One region of the Roseburia sp. MSJ-14 genome, then DNA from elsewhere that is predicted to be linked to it. Evidence: a T-box and tRNA genes for the amino acid it is inferred to sense, from the RefSeq annotation. Region 1 holds a T-box; the other holds one or more tRNA genes.
The links. The T-box of region 1 lies ahead of thrS (threonine--tRNA ligase). A T-box ahead of a tRNA ligase gene usually reads a tRNA of that ligase, here a tRNA-Thr.

Region 2: it encodes a tRNA-Thr, which carries the amino acid that the T-box ahead of thrS (threonine--tRNA ligase) is inferred to sense. The anticodon was not compared.

The regions. Positions count from the first base shown of each region.
Region 1 covers NZ_JAHLQD010000019.1:171,486-176,822, forward strand. Annotated here, with positions in the region: gene KQI83_RS08405 (zinc-ribbon domain-containing protein) at 1-249, shown strand, start outside; gene thrS (threonine--tRNA ligase) at 385-2,160, opposite strand; T-box leader at 2,263-2,468, opposite strand; gene feoB (ferrous iron transport protein B) at 2,520-4,865, opposite strand; gene KQI83_RS08420 (hypothetical protein) at 5,066-5,337, opposite strand, start outside.
Region 2 covers NZ_JAHLQD010000008.1:23,654-28,990, reverse strand. Annotated here, with positions in the region: gene KQI83_RS02590 (ABC transporter ATP-binding protein) at 1-584, opposite strand, end outside; gene KQI83_RS02585 (orotate phosphoribosyltransferase) at 795-1,439, opposite strand; gene KQI83_RS02580 (dUTP diphosphatase) at 1,468-1,902, opposite strand; gene KQI83_RS17000 (lytic transglycosylase domain-containing protein) at 1,916-2,707, opposite strand; gene KQI83_RS02570 (30S ribosomal protein S1) at 2,735-3,637, opposite strand; tRNA gene KQI83_RS02565 (tRNA-Thr) at 3,795-3,867, opposite strand; gene sigH (RNA polymerase sporulation sigma factor SigH) at 3,946-4,560, opposite strand; gene rlmB (23S rRNA (guanosine(2251)-2'-O)-methyltransferase RlmB) at 4,583-5,323, opposite strand; gene KQI83_RS02550 (Mini-ribonuclease 3) at 5,323-5,337, opposite strand, start outside.

The DNA.
Region 1 (5,337 bases):
GTATATGGAACAAGAACTCTATTTAAACGCGAAGGCATTGTTGACACATTTGTTTGTCCTAACTGCCAGCATAATGTTATGCACACTCTTTGCAGACAGTTAAATCAGGCAACACTTTTCTATATTCCTATCTTCAGTCACCAGCAGCAACGCGGCATTATGTGTGAAAGCTGTGGCATGATTACACCACTTAATGCCAAGGAATATAAGGAACGAAAAAAAGATGCTAAAATGCTCCAGAAAAACTAAAGTAAGCATTTTTTATACAATAGGATGCAATTTTCTATTGCAAAAAGAACTCGGAGTCCTCATAAAAGGGGCATCCGAGTTCTTTTTGATTTACGCGAGTTTCTCATAGTTATTTAACTTTCGCTACTTTCATTCCTATTTTGCTGCTGCCGGATTAATCTTTTTGGTCTTAATATCGTCCTGAAGCATTGCAAGGAACTCTTCCATGGAAACGGTAGTTGTCTTCTGTTCTCCATGTAATCTGTAACTTACAGTTCTGTCGTTCATTTCGTTCTTACCAAGTACTAACAGATAAGGAACCTTTGCCATCTGTGCTTCTCTCAAACGATAGCCAAGTTTTTCATTTCTTTCGTCAATTTCAACACGAATTCCATTTTCTTCTAAGTAAGAATATACTTCGTGAGAATAAGCATTTAATTCCTCATCTTCGTTCTTTACCGGAAGAATGGTTGTCTGAACTGGTGCAAGCCAAAGTGGAAGATTTCCCTTTGTTTCCTCCAAAATGTATGCCATGAAACGGTCTAAGGAACCAAGAATTGCTCTGTGAAGAACTACCGGTGTCTTCTTTGTTCCATCACTGTCAATATATGTCAGGTTGAATTTTGCAGGTAAGCAGAAGTCTAACTGACAGGTGGAAAGTGTATATTCATTACCGATTGCAGGTTTTACATTTACATCAAGTTTTGGTCCGTAGAATGCTGCTTCACCGATTTCCTCTGTGTATTCGATTCCGATGTCATCCAAAACTTTTCTTAATGCATTTTCTGCATTGTTCCACATCTCATCATCATCATGGTATTTTACCTTATCTTCCGGATCTCTTAAGGAGAGTACGCAACGATAATCTGTGATATTAAAGTCTTTATATGTTTCAAAAATAAGCTCTACTACTTTGGAAAATTCAGATTCAATCTGTTCCGGTGTAACGAATAAATGGGCATCGTTCTGGCAGAAATGTCTTCCTCTTTCAATACCCTTTAATGTACCACTTGCTTCAAAACGGAAGTCGTGTGCAATTTCACCGATACGAATTGGCAAATCCTTGTAGGAATGCATTCTGTTTGCATAAATCATCATATGGTGCGGGCAGTTCATAGGACGAAGTACAAAGGATTCTCCCTCTACTTCCATTGCAGGGAACATATTGTCCTTATAGTGATCCCAGTGACCGGATGTCTTGTACAGATTTACCGTACCAACACATGGCGTCATTACATGGAAATAACCACGTTTTCTTTCTTTTTCCTTGATATAGTTCTCAAGTTCCTGCCATACGGTATATCCTTTAGGAAGGAACATCGGAAGTCCACGTCCAACTAAATCATCAGACATAAATAACTGCATTTCTTTTCCGATTTTTCTATGGTCACGCTCTTTTGCTTCTTCTAAAAGTTTTAAATGATCTTCTAATTCTTCTGCTGTTGGGAAACATACACCATAGATTCTTTGCATTACATGGTTATTAGCATCGCCCTTCCAGTATACACCGGAATGTTTTACTAATTTAAAATATTTACAAAGCTTTGTGTTATCTACATGAGGTCCGCGACAAAGGTCTGTAAAATCTCCCTGATCATATACAGAAATATTTCCATCTTCTAAGTTGCTGATTAAATCTAATTTGTATTCATCATCCTTGAATAATTCCAATGCTTCTGCCTTGGAAATCTCACGTCTGTAAATTTTCTTTCCTTCTTTACAAACCTTTTTCATCTCTTTTTCGATAGCGGCAATTGCTTCGTCATTAATTACGGCATCTCCAAGATCCATATCATAATAAAAACCTTCCTTTACCACAGGTCCAACCCAGAACTTTGCATTTGGGTATAAGTGTTTTACAGCCTGTGCCATGACATGTGCGCAGGAATGGTTCAAAGTATTCAGTCTTTCATCTGCTTTAAAATCTACCATTTTTGTATCTCCTTTCATATTAAAGGTGTCTCAGAACTTACCAGCCTAATGTTTATAAAATACTTATAATATAAAAACCCCTTATACAAACAGTTTGCTTGTATAAGGGGCGAATATACTAACTATCCGCGGTTCCACCCTACTTATTTCCATGGGGAAATCACTCTTTTGATGATAACGGAATCACCGGACCGGATTAGGGCCGCTCAGAGGTGGTCTTCCTGAAGTTCTTATTCTAAGATACTCACACCAATTGTATCTCTCTCTGGAGAACATCTCTTCAGTACTCTTCTCTTCAACACGCTTGTTTTATTGTATTTCAAAATCTCGCAACTGTCAAGTCCCAGCTTGGCATATTTTTATACCATTCCCAGTACAAGTCCGATAACCCGAACTACCAAAGCTGCCACCCACGCAATAACGCATTGCCATAAGACTACTGCAACTGCCCACTTTCCACCAAGTTCACGCTTTACAGACGCAATGGCAGCAACACAAGGAGTATAGAGCAAACTAAATACTAATAAAGATGCTGCTCCCAGTGGAGAAAGTACCGTTGCGATACCACCACCAAATAAAACTTCCAGCGTGGAAACAACACTTTCTTTTGCCATAAATCCACTAATCAGTGATGTACAAATACGCCAATCTCCCAATCCTAATGGTGCAAATATCGGAACCAACAGACTAGAAACTGCTGCAAGAATACTGTCTGCTGAATCTTTTACCATGTTCAGATGCAGGTCAAAGCTCTGAAAGAACCAAACTACAATGGTTGCTATCAGAATTACCGAAAATGCTTTTTGTAAAAAGTCTTTTGCTTTTTCCCAAAGTAACTGTGCAACATTTTTTGCTCCCGGCAAACGATAATTCGGCAATTCCATAACAAACGGAACCGGTTCTCCCTTAAATAATGTTCCCTTGTACAAAAAGGCTACCAAGATTCCAACAACGATTCCCAATAAGTAAAGTCCTGCCATAATGAATCCACCACGCTTCGGGAAAAATACACTAACAAAGAATGCATATATCGGAAGCTTTGCGGTACAACTCATAAACGGAGTTAATAAAATGGTCATTTTACGGTCACGCTCGCTGGTAAGGGTTCTGGTTGCCATAACTGCCGGAACGGTACACCCAAATCCAATCAACATCGGAACAATACTTCGTCCGGAAAGTCCGATTTTTCGTAGTAATTTATCCATTACGAATGCAACACGAGCAATATATCCACTGTCTTCCATAAGTGACAGGAAAAAGAACAAGGTTACAATAATCGGTAAAAAGCTAAGGACACTTCCTACTCCGGTAAAAATACCATCAATTACAAGGCTGTGTACTGCGCTATTGACATTTGCCGCTGTTAATGCCTTATCGGTTATCTCTGATAACTTGTCAATTCCCAATTCTAAAACGCCTTGCATCCACGCTCCTATTACATTAAAGGTCAGATAAAATACCAATACCATAATTCCGATAAAGCATGGAATTGCCGTATATTTTCCAGTAAGTACCTTATCAATCTTCTCGCTACGGACACGTTCTCTGCTTTCTTTTGGCTTTACAACAGTCTGTTCACACAAACGCTCAATAAAATCAAAACGCATATCTGCAATGGCTGCACTTCTGTCTAACTCTCGCTCTGATTCCATCTGTTGCACAATATGTTCTAACATTTCCATCTCATTTTGATCCAGTTTTAACTGCTTCAAAATCAAATGGTCGCCCTCTATCACCTTTGTAGCTGCAAAACGAACCGGAATTTTTGCCTTTTCTGCATGATCTTCAATCAAATGAATGACTGCATGAATGCAACGATGTACTGCACCATTATGATCTTGCTTATCACAAAAGTCCTGTCTCAATGGACATTCCTGATATTTTGCAATATGTAATGCATGACGTACTAATTCATCTACACCTTCATTTTTTGCCGCAGAAATTGGAATTACCGGAACTCCCAGCAATGCCTCCATGGCATTTACATCAATTGCTCCCTGGTTTCCAATTACTTCATCCATCATGTTTAACGCCACTACCATAGGAATATCCATTTCCATCAGCTGCATGGTAAGATATAAGTTTCGCTCGATGTTGGTGGCATCTACAATATTAATAATGGCTTTTGGTTTCTCGTTTAACACAAAGTTTCTTGAAACAATTTCTTCGCTACTGTATGGAGACATAGAATAAATTCCAGGTAAATCCGTAACATTGGTATTTGGATAGCCCTTAATCGTTCCATCCTTACGATCTACGGTTACACCCGGAAAATTTCCAACATGCTGGTTTGCTCCTGTCAACTGGTTGAACAAGGTTGTCTTACCACAGTTCTGATTTCCTACCAGCGCATACGTCAATGTTGTTCCTTCCGGCAACGGATTTTCATTTTCTTTGGAATGATACTTTCCTTCTTCTCCTAATCCCGGATGTGCTGAATTTTTGATATACTCACTTCCCTGATGGCTCCGGCTTCGCTGATGAATCGGTTCTATTTCAATTTGATCTGCTTCTGCTAATCTAAGAGTCAGCTCATACCCATGAATCTGAAGCTCCATCGGATCTCCCATAGGTGCAAGTTTCACCACTGTTACCTCTGCCCCCGGAATCATTCCCATATCTAAAAAGTGTTGTCGTAATGCTCCTTCGCCACCCACTTTTTTTATAGCTGCACTTTTTCCGATTTCCAGTTCTTTTAACGTCATACTAAATATTCTTCCTTTTCTCTTTGCTTTTTCATTGGTGATTGCAGTACTTACCTCTGCAACGATTTTTTTACATTTTCTCCTATTTTACCACATTTTTTTATTTTGTATATTACTATATTGGAAATGAACCAAATCTACATTTTATTTTCAAAAAAATCCTGTCACCCCTACCACACTAGACACTTGTTACACTGTTCCTATTGTCTAAAGCTGTAATTCTGCTTTACCCATTTAATTTGTACAGAAAGATTTGCTTCATCATCCTTTGGTTGATTATCTATGGTATTTACTACTTTACGAAACTTCTTTTCTAATTCATCATGATGAGGCTCGTCATAATTTATCTTCTTATTCTTATTTCGGTTAGTAGAAATAACTGCTGCAATTCCCCCTGTGGGTACAACGCCTAATCTTGCCAATTCCATCTTAGAACAATGATGTGGCACATGCATAAAATCTATGTTTCTCT
Region 2 (5,337 bases), on a different contig from region 1:
TGATCATGTGTTACATAGATGATTGTAGCACCTAATCTCTGATGTAATGCAGCGATTTCAGAACGCATCTGAACTCTTAACTTAGCATCCAAGTTAGATAAAGGTTCGTCCATTAAGAATACCTTAGGCTCACGAACGATTGCACGACCCATAGCAACACGCTGTCTCTGTCCACCGGATAAAGCCTTTGGTTTACGATCTAATAATTTTTCAAGGTCAAGGATTCTTGCTGCTTCTTCTACTTTCTGTTTGATTTCAGCCTTTGGAACTTTTCTTAACTTTAATCCGAATGCCATATTATCAAATACAGTCATATGTGGATACAAAGCATAGTTCTGGAATACCATTGCGATATCTCTGTCCTTAGGTTCTACGTCATTTACAATCTTTCCATCGATAGAAAGCTCTCCGGAAGAAATTTCTTCCAAACCAGCGATCATACGAAGTGTAGTAGATTTACCACATCCTGATGGTCCTACGAAGATGATGAATTCCTTGTCTGCAACTTCAAGGTTGAAGTCTTTTACTGCTTCAAATCCGTTTGGATATACTTTACAAATGTTCTTTAATGATAAACTTGCCATTTTTGAATTACCTCCTGTGTTTTATTCTGCCTCGCAGAATTTATTTTCTGAACTAATGGTACCAAATCCTATGGAAAATTGCATCTGTTATATCCACAAAAAACCACATGCTTTCTTGTCATTTCCGCCAAGAAAGCATGTGGTTTTTTTACTTCTTCGTCACTTTAACGAATTTTGTTCTCTTTTCTGTACAGTTTAACGAATCCGTCTTTATAATTTGGAATATCCGAATCCATTTACCATAGCTTCTACACGATGTCCCTTTTTACAAAATGGGCATTCCTCTACTGGATATGCCGCATATCCCGGAACATCTTCCTCGTTGAAAGCACACTCTACGGTAAATCCTTCTACTTCTTTTACCGTACTAAATGCCGAAACCACACCAACTACAGTTCCACCATAATAACGAATACATTCTAAGCTCTGTCGAATAGTGACGCCTGTCGTTGTAGTTGCTAATAGTAACAACACATGTTTTCCCTGAATTGCAGGGATGGAGTTATCTCGGAAAATCATTTGATTACTTGCATTAAACTCCGGTGGAACTACATATACCGTTTCGTGCAAATTGGTAATGGTCATAACGTCACGTTTTTCCAGCTCTTCCGCTAAAAAAGCTCCAACTACTTCCATTCCATCCATACAAACAATCGTATCAATGGTAATATTGCTTGTAAACTTTGCTGCCAATAGCTTTGCTAACTCTCGTGCTTCACTCACACGACTTTTCAGACTTGTAATATTAATGTAGTAATTAATATGCGAATGCCCTGTTGAAAAATGCCCCGGCACCGCATGAATTGCTACCTTATTACTGTCCTTTGCGTAAAACTTTACCATACGTTTCTCCATAGTAATCCCTCCCGCCTTACGTCAGCTATTAATTTTTACCGGTACTTCCAAACCCTCCTCGATTTGCATTTTCCAGAGAAGCTACCTGCTGAAATTCTATTTTCGGCTGATTTTCCACAATGCGGAACTGACAGATTCTGTCATTTTTCTGAATAACAGTATCTCTTGTTGCATATACCGGCATTCTCCACATGTCATCATCGCCGCAATAGCTTCCGTCTATAATACCGCAACTGTTCACCTGTAAAACCCCATAATTTTTAAAAGTGGAACTTCTCGGTACTACATGTGCCTCATAACCTTTTGGCAACTCCATTGCTACTCCTAATGGAATTAACTTGAATTCTCCTGCCTTTAACTCTACGGTCTCACTGGCTCTTAAATCAATCCAGTCAGACTTTCCGTCAATATAGGTGAGTTTGTCAATTTCTTCGGTAAAATATTTAATTTTAATTGTTTCCATTTCTGTCTCCTGCTTAATTGTTACTGTTTATAATTCCAAGCACTGCCGGATTGTATTTAATTTCCTGATAAGAATAATAAGAATCTGAAATTCCCGGTTGTTTTTCTTCCTCTTCCTTCTCTTTTTCCTTTTGTTCCTGCTGTACTTTTGTATACAAATCTATAAATCTGAGATAATCATCATAGGAAAATAACTGATTTAGTGTATCTTTAAAATAATTATCCTCTGCTTCTTCTACGGAAGCCGCTGCCACTGTTCCGGTACTGTTGTTGGCACCGGTTGTTCCGTTCGCTCCTGAAGTAGAATAATAAGCCTCCGGTACCTGAACGCCACCATTCATATAATTTGTAACTTTTACCACATAATTTTGTGTTTCTTTAAATGGTGGGATTCCACCGTATTTTGCTACATTTCCACTTCCGGCATTATAGGCTGCCAGTGCAAGCTTTACATCGCCATTATATTTATTCAACAACTGACTGATATACTTTGTTCCGCCCATGACGTTCTGATACGGGTCATATGCGTCCTCTACCCCCAATTCTCTGGCTGTTGCCGGCATCAACTGCATCAGTCCCTGAGCACCTGAACCTGAGGTTGCATTTGGATTAAAATCAGACTCTGTCTTTGCAATCGCCTTAATTAAATCCTTTGGCACATTGTATCGTTCTGATGCTTCTGTAAAAATTTCTTCTAAAGATGCTGTTGTTTGCAAATAAGATGAAAAGTTTTCTATACTATTCACAGCGCGATTCTGTTCTACCGCTGTATTGGTATCCGTTCCTTGAATTGCATTTACTCTCATTACTCTTACTCCTTCCGCTTGTACTTTCTACAGTTTCAGTTTAGACAATAAATCTCCCAGACTTGTAGATGCACTCTCATTTGAAACATATTCTTCTACAGACTCTGTCTGCTGTGTATCTATCATTTCTTCCTCTAACGCTTTCATACTAAGACTTACTTTATTATCATTGGTGTTTAATACTTTAACTTTTACCTTCTGTCCTTCTTTTAAGACTTCTGATGGCTTTCCGATTCTTTTTTGAGAAATCTGTGAAATGTGCACTAATCCACTGATACCGTCTCCTAAATCTATAAATGCACCATAAGGCATAAGATTTTCTACCGTTCCTTCTAAGATACTTCCCGGAACCAACATAGCAATCTTATGATTATGTTCTTCCTGTTCCTTTTCTTTTAAGATGACCTTGGCGGAAAGTACCAGTTTTTTCTTTGCCTCATCCACATCAATTACACGAACATCCACTGTTTTTCCCAACCATTCTTCGGTTGCTTCTACATAAGAAAGTGCTAATTGGGATGCCGGAATAAATCCGCGAATTCCTTCTACATATGCTACTACACCACTTGGTACAATTCCTGCAATCTTTACAGAAAGAATTGTCTCTTCTTCCTTATATTCGTTCAATTTTTCCCAAGCTAACACCTCATTGGCTTCTTTTTTGGAAAGTCGGATGTTTCCCTGTCCATCATCGTTACTTACTACAGTTGCCTCTAATTCATCACCCACATGTATTTCTTCCATTACCTGAAAGTTTGGATCATTGCTTAAATCTTCTTTCTTAATCACGCCCTGTGCATAATATTTCAAATCCAGTGTTACTTCATCTTCTTTTACATCGATAACAGTTCCGGTAATGATATCTCCCTCTTGGATTTTACGAAAAGATGCCTCTAATTCTTCCTTGTAGTCTTCCATAGATTCTGCCATTTTTAACACTCCTTCACTTCTATTTTCTAAAAGGATTCCATTGTAAGGAATCCCGATTGTCCATATAATTTATTGTAGCAGAAACGCTCTGGAAATACTAGTATTTTTATGCACAAAAAAACACTAAAATCTCTTTCGAAATCTTAGTGCTTATAAGAGCTAGCGACGGGAATCGAACCCGTGACCTCCTCACTACCAATGAGGTGCGCTACCGACTGTGCCACGCCAGCATCACGATTACATCTGTAACCGACTTGACTAATATACTATATGTTGTGGCTATTGTCAAGATATTTTTTACTTTTTCTTTATTCTTTGCAATCCAATGATAGTTTACTACGGATTCGCTGAAGTGCATTATCGATTGCCTTAGGCTCTCGTTCCATACATTCTGCAATCTGCCGATAATTCAACCCTTGCAAGTGATATTCTAATACTTCCCATTCCATCTTGCTTAATGCTTTCTTGGCTTTTTCTTGAATCGCCATTACATTTTCTCTATCAATCAACAACTGCTCCGGATTTCCATTTTCAAAGGATTCCATCAAATCCAAAAAGGAATCATTTCCTTCGGTACCCGCTTCGCTGTTCAAAGAAATATAACTATTCAAAGGCTGATGTTTTTTTCGTTGAGAAGCTTCTACTGCACTATAAATCTGTCTTGCAATACAAATATCCGCAAAATGGGAAAATGATGCATCTTTTTCTCTATTATAGTCTCTGACTGCCTTAAAAAGTCCAATCATTCCCTCTTGAATCAAGTCATCTGTATCTCCACCAATCAAAAACATGGCATTTGCCCGCTTTCGAACCAGGTACTTATACTTGTCCATAATATAATCTATGATGTCCTTCTTCCCATTTCGCAACTGCTCTATCAGTTCTTCATCTGAATCATTTTTATACTCGTCAAACTTTTGCATTCTTCTCCCTTATGCTCCTCTTTTACTGCATTCTCTGTCTTACGATTTCATATGCCAGTACACCTGCTGCAACAGATGCATTTAAGGAATCAATATCTCCCTTCATAGGAATGGATGCAATAAAGTCGCAATTTTCCCTTACCAATTTGCTAACGCCTTCCCCTTCACTTCCGATTACTAATCCTATCGGACCCTTTAAATCTAATTGGTACATATTGGTTCCGCCCATATCTGCGCAAACAAACCATAAGCCCTTATCTTTCAATTCTTTAATGGTATTGGAAAGATTTGTTACTTTGGCAACCGGAGTATAGTTAATTGCTCCCGCTGAAGTTTTGGCAACGGTTGCAGTTAATCCTACTGCCCGACGTTTTGGGATAATGACTCCATGTGCTCCTGCCAGATTTGCTGTACGGATAATCGCACCTAAATTGTGTGGATCTTCGATATTATCCAACAAAATAATAAACGGTGGCTCGCCCTTTTCTTCTGCCAGCTTTAAAATATCCTCTACTTCTGCATATTCATAGGCTGCTGCAAAAGCAATTACACCCTGATGTTTTTTTGTTTCGGAAAGCTGGTCTAATCTTTCCTTGCTTACATAATTAATAATGGTGTCATGCTTTCTCGCTTCTCTGGTAATTGAGCGAATCGGTCCATCCTGACAGCCATCCAATACAAATATCTTGTCTATGGTTTTTCCGGAACGAAACGCCTCCATAACTGCATTTCTTCCTTCTATGGTTAATTCTTCGTATCTCACTATGGTTCCTTTCC